One region of the Blastococcus sp. SYSU DS0616 genome, then DNA from elsewhere that is predicted to be linked to it. Evidence: riboswitches for the same ligand, from Rfam matches in the RefSeq annotation. Region 1 holds a riboswitch; the other holds the start of a gene.
The links. Region 1 has a riboswitch for S-adenosylmethionine ahead of thrC (threonine synthase). Riboswitches for the same ligand answer to the same signal wherever they lie in the genome.
Positions count from the first base shown of each region.

Region 2: it holds a riboswitch for S-adenosylmethionine, as region 1 does, so the genes downstream of both, ACI79K_RS10090 (bifunctional o-acetylhomoserine/o-acetylserine sulfhydrylase) here and thrC (threonine synthase) in region 1, are expected to answer to the same signal.

Region 1 is NZ_JBJHAJ010000004.1:149,578-152,488, reverse strand. Features, by position in the region: gene ACI79K_RS04575 (cold-shock protein) at 1-29, opposite strand, end outside; gene thrC (threonine synthase) at 256-1,557, opposite strand; SAM riboswitch class I at 1,570-1,698, opposite strand; gene ACI79K_RS04565 (HAD family hydrolase) at 1,757-2,575, shown strand; gene ACI79K_RS04560 (hypothetical protein) at 2,580-2,756, opposite strand; gene ACI79K_RS04555 (ABC transporter permease) at 2,798-2,911, opposite strand, start outside.
Region 2 is NZ_JBJHAJ010000011.1:3,177-6,087, reverse strand. Features, by position in the region: gene metX (homoserine O-acetyltransferase MetX) at 1-512, opposite strand, end outside; gene ACI79K_RS10090 (bifunctional o-acetylhomoserine/o-acetylserine sulfhydrylase) at 515-1,807, opposite strand; SAM riboswitch class IV at 1,850-1,965, opposite strand; gene ACI79K_RS10085 (hypothetical protein) at 2,053-2,568, opposite strand; gene ACI79K_RS10080 (mechanosensitive ion channel family protein) at 2,565-2,911, opposite strand, start outside.

The sequences.
Region 1 (2,911 bases):
TTGAACCACTTCACGGTGCCCTGTGCCACGTGTGCTCCCACGTTTCGTGCGTGCGGCGCCCCATCGCTCTCGATGTGGCGGGGTCTCGCTCTTCCGCCCGCCGAACACGAACGTGGAACTCGAACCGCGCGAGACGGTACAGCAGAGAAGCGCAGGTGACAGCCCCACGCGCGCACGACGCACCCGGATCCGGCGACGACGTCGCCCGGACCGGGGAACCGACGGGGACTCTACGCCCCCCGCCGGACGGACCGCTCAGCCGATGAGACCGGCCGCCCGCACCGACTTCAGCGACGGCTCGACCCGGTGCGTGGGACCGACGACCGGCTCCAGCGGGTCGAGGGTCTTCAGGCCCTCCCCGGTGTTGAGGACGACGGTCTCCTTGGCCGGGTCCAGCTGGCCGCCCTCCACCAGCTTGCGCAGGACGGCGACGGTCACCCCGCCCGCGGTCTCGGCGAAGACGCCGGTCGTACGGGCGAGGTCGCGGATGCCCTGGACGATCTCGTCGTCCCCGACCCGGGCCACCGAGCCGCCGGTGCGGCGGATCGCGTCGAGCGCGTAGGGGCCGTCGGCCGGGTTGCCGATGTTCAGCGACTTGGCGATGCCGGTGGGCTTCACCGGCTTGACGACGTCCCACCCGTTGTCGAAGGCGGTGGCGATCGGGTCGCAGCCGGCCGACTGCGCACCGAAGATCGTCCACTCGGTCGCCTCGACGATGCCCGCGGCGGTGAGCTCGCGGAAGGCCTTGTCCACCTTGGTGAGCAGCGACCCCGACGCCATGGGGATGACGACCTGGGCCGGGATCCGCCAGCCGAGCTGCTCGGCGATCTCGTAGCCCATCGTCTTGGAGCCCTCGGCGTAGTAGGGCCGCACGTTCTGGTTGACGAAGGCGGTGTCCTCGAACTCGTCGGTCTCGGCGAGCTCGCTGGTCAGCCGGTTGACGTCGTCGTAGGAGCCGTCGACGGCGACCAGGGTCTGGCCGTAGACGGCGGACTGGACGACCTTGCCGGGCTCCAGGTCGCTCGGGATGAAGACGAACGACGGCAGGCCGACGCGGGCGGCGTGCGCGGCGACCGAGTTGGCCAGGTTGCCGGTGGAGGCGGCGGCGATCTTCGTGTACCCGAGCCCCTTGGCGGCGGTCGCGGCGAGGCTGACCACGCGGTCCTTGAAGGAGTGGGTGGGGTTGGCCGAGTCGTCCTTCACCCACAGCCCGCCGGTGAGGCCGAGCTCGGCGGCGAGCCGGTCGGCGCGGACCAGCGGGGTCATGCCCGGGTCCAGCGAGACGCGGTCGGCCGGGTGCTGACCCACCGGCAGGAGGGCCACGTAGCGCCAGATGTTCTGCGGCCCGGCCTCGATCTGCTCGCGGGTGACCGCCTTCATCAGCTCGGGGTCGTAGTCGACCTCCAGGGGGCCGAAGCACTCGGCGCAGGCGTGCTCGGCGATGAGCCCGAACGTGGCGCCGCAGTTGCGGCAGACGAGCCCGCGGGCGGGACACGGGGGCACGGGGCCACCGGCGCTGGAGTCGGCCTGGACGGATCCGGGAGCGGTGAGGGTCATGCGACGACTACCTCCTCATCTTCCCCGCGGCGGGCCGTCGAGCCGCGCGGGACGGAATTGGCACCTCCCGCTGCACGTGCGCGCAGGCGGCGGTTGCCGGGGCTTCGTCGGGCCGTGTCCCTCTGCCCCTCTGGATGAGTGAACGGCGTGAACTGTACCCAGTCGCGAGCCGGGCCCAGCGGCCGGACAGGATGGCCTGGTGAGCGCGCGCGTCGTCTACACCGACCTCGACGGCACGATGGTGGGGCCGCGGGGCTCCTTCTGGCACACGGCCGGGCGGGAGCTGACCGACGGGCCGGCCGCCGCACTGCTCGACCTGCACCGCGCCGGAGTGGCGTTGGTGCTGGTCAGCGGCCGGACGTACGAGCAGGTGGTGGAGGCCGCGCGGATCTTCGCCGCCGACGGCGCCATCGCCGAACTGGGCGCCACGATCGGCTGGGGATCCGGGCGGACCACCCACCGCCTGCGCGGCGCGCTGCCCGAGGAGTACGGCGACCGCACGCCGATGGAGGTGATGGCCGAGCTCGGCGTCGTCGAGGAGCTGATCGCCGCGCACCCGGGGCGGCTGGAGTGGCACTCCCCCTGGCACGCGACGCACGCCACCGATGCGCTGCTGCGCGGACGGGTCGACCCGCTGTCGGTCGACGCGTGGCTGGCCGAGCGGGGCGCCGGCTGGCTGACGCTCAAGGACAACGGCGCGATCCCCGCGTCGCCCCGGTTCGGGCTGGCCGACGACGCCGCGCCGCGGGTCTACCACCTGATGCCGCGCGGCATCTCCAAGGGCGCGGCGATCGCCTGGGACCTGGAGCGGCGCGGCCTCTCCCCCGCTGACGCCGTCGCGATCGGGGACAGCGTCAGCGACCTGGACATGGCGCCCGCGGTGGGCCGGCTGTGGATCACCGCGAACGGGGGCGCCGTCGACGGGATGGCCGAGCTGCTGTCCGCCGTCCCCAACGCGACCGTCACCGATGCTCCCATGGGCGAGGGCTGGGCCCAGGCGGTACGCGCGTCCCTGTGAGCGCTCAGCTGCTCCCGCCGCTCCCCGAACGGGACCGTCCGGCGACCAGCACACCGACGAGGACGGCCACCAGCACGATGACCACCAGCTCGACGGAGCCGATCGCGCCGAGCAGTGGCAACAGCAGGAGCAGGACGACGAAGCAGACGACCCCGGCCACGAGACCCCACAGTCCGCTCATGCAGGACAAGCTACGTCGGCGACGGCCCCGCGGGCAGGGGGTCAGCTGGTGACGTCGCGGCGGGCGAAGTGGCGGAAGCCGAGCGCCGTGAAGACGGCGATGTAGACCAGCGACTGGATCACGCCGCGGAACAGGTCGCCGTCGTCGACCGGCGT
Region 2 (2,911 bases), on a different contig from region 1:
ACCCGGCCGGGGAACGCGACCGCCCACTCCAGCGCCCGCATGCCGCCCATCGAGCCGCCGGCGACGCACGCCCAGCGCCGCACGCCGAGCGCGTCGGCCAGCGCCGCCTCGGCGCGCACCTGGTCGCCGACGGTCACCCCGGGGAAGCGTGCCCCCCACGGGGCGCCGTCGGGGGCGGCCGACGACGGCCCCGTCGTCCCCTGGCAGCCTCCGAGCACGTTGGCGCAGACGACGAAGAACCGGTCGGTGTCCAGGGCGGCACCCGGGCCGACGACGCCGCCCCACCAGCCGGGCGTCGGGTGGCCGGACCCGGCCGGCCCGACGACGTGGCTGTCACCGGTGAGCGCGTGCTCGATCAGCACCGCGTTCCCGCCGTCGGGCGCGAGCGTGCCCCAGCACTCGTAGGCGATGCGCACGCCGGGCAGGCTCCCGCCGCGCTCCAGCTCGAACGGGCCGGGCAGGTCGAGGAACCGGCGGTCGCCCGCCGGGTCGCCCTCGACCCACCCGCCCACCGTCAGGCCGACTTGGCGGCGCGGAACCCGGCCTCCAGGTCGGCGAGGATGTCCTCGATGCCCTCCAGGCCGACGGCGAGGCGCACCAGACCCGGCGTGACCCCGGTGGTCAGCTGCTCCTCGGGGGTGAGCTGGGAGTGCGTCGTGGAGGCGGGGTGGATGACCAGGCTGCGCACGTCGCCGATGTTGGCGACGTGGCTGTGCAGCTCCAGCGCCTCCACGAACCGCTTGCCGGCCTCGACGCCGCCGTGCAGCTCGAAGGTGAGGACGGCGCCGGCGCCCTTCGGCGCGTACTTCTGCTGCGCGGCGTGCCACGGCGAGGAGGGCAGCCCCGGGTAGTTCACCCGCTCGACGGCGTCGTGGGCCTCGAGGAACTCGGCCACCCGCTGCGCGTTGGCGACGTGCCGCTCCATGCGCAGCGACAGCGTCTCGATGCCCTGCACCACGAGGAAGGCGTTGAACGGGGAGACCGCGGGCCCCAGGTCGCGCAGCAGCTGCACCCGGGCCTTGAGCGCGAACGCCGGCGCGCCGAGGTCGGCGTAGACGACCCCGTGGTACGTCGGGTCGGCGGTGGTGAACATCGGGTGCCGGCCGCCGGTCCAGTCGAACGTGCCGCCGTCGACGATGAGCCCGGCGATGACGGTCCCGTGGCCGCCGAGGTACTTGGTGGCCGAGTGGACGACGACGTCGGCGCCGAACTCCAGCGGGCGGATCAGGTACGGCGTCGCGATGGTGTTGTCGACGATCAGCGGGACGCCGTTGCGGTGGGCGACACCGGCGACGGTCTCGATGTCGAGGATGTCGCCCTTCGGGTTGCCGATCGACTCGGCGAAGAACGCCCGGGTGTTCTCCTGGACGAGGGACTGCCAGTTCTTCGGGTCGTCGGGGTCCTCGACGAAGGAGACGGTGATGCCCATCTTCGGCAGCGAGTGGTGCAGCAGGTTGTAGGTGCCGCCGTAGAGCGAGGCGGACGCCACGATGTGGTCGCCGGCCTCGGCGAGGTTGAGGATCGCCAGGGTCTCCGCGGCCTGCCCGGAGGCGACGGCGAGCGCGGCGACGCCGCCCTCCAGCGACGCGACGCGCTGCTCCAGCGCGTCCTGCGTCGGGTTCATGATCCGCGTGTAGATGTTGCCCATCTCGGCCAGCGCGAACAGGTCCGCGGCGTGCTGGGTGTCGCGGAACTGGTAGGCCGTCGTCGCGTAGATGGGCAGTGCCCGGGCACCGGTGGCCGGGTCCGGGCTCGTGCCGGCGTGGATCTGCCGGGTCTCGAAGCTCCAGCTCTGCGGGTCGGTCATGCGCCGTCTCCTCTCGCTCGCGGAGACCCGCGGCGCACGGGAGCTCCGTCCTTGCCGGGGGGCGGGCGCCTCCCGGCCGGCTCTTCCCCTGGAGCACCTCAGACGGAGTAGAGGTTGCCGGGCAGCCAGCCAGGTGCTTCGCGCTGCCTCTCAGGAGCCGAGGTGATCCTAGGACGCGCCGCAGGGGAGTGCGCGCCGCCCCCGTGGCGGGACGGATGTCCCACGTGAAACACCGGCCCCGTCGGTCACCCGGTCGGGGAGGCGGGGTCCGTCTCGTCGCCGGTGCCCCCCGTGTCGCCGGTCGGCTCCGGTCCGGTGGTCTCCGGAGCCGTCGTGGTCGGCTCGGTGGTCGGGGACGGCGAGTCGGTCGTCGGGGTGCTGGGCCGGGACGTCGTCGTCGGGGCCGGCTCCGTCTCCTCGGTGGTCGTCGGCTCCGTCTCCTCGGTGGTGACCGGCTCGGTCTCCTCGGCCTGCTCGGTGACCTGGCCCCGGGTGTCCGGCTCGCCGGGGGCCGGCGGCTTGACGTTGAGGTACAGCGCGAAGACGGAGACGAACAGCACGGCGAGCACGACCGTGGAGGTGCGCGCCCGGCCCAGGTGCTTGGGCACGGCCGACCACCAGCGGTGGCGCGGCGCCGCGGTCGTGCCGGTGGGCGCCCCGGCATCGGCGGCCGCGGCGGCGGGCGCCGTGCTGACGACGGGTTCGTCGGAGGCCCGGGCGGTGGCGTCGGTCGGGTCGCGGCGCTCGTCGGGGGCGGTCACGAAACCTCCTCCTGGACGGCGGTCGCGCCGTCCCGCGCCGCGACCGAGGTGGTGGGCTGCGGCACCTGCATGCCCTGGCTGCGGAAGGCCTGGACGATGCGCGCCCGCAGGTCGCGGCCGACCTCGAACTGCTTGCCGGGGAGCGTGCGGGCGACCACCCGTACGTTCACCTCGTCCAGGCCGAGGGTCTCCACCCCCATGACCGTGGGCGGGTCGAGCAGCAGCGGCCGCATCGCCGGGTCCCGGAACGCCTCCCGGCCCACCTCCCGCAGGATCTCGTTGGCCCGGTTCACGTCCACCGTGGTCGGCACCGGCACGTCGACGACGGCGCGCGCCCAGTCGC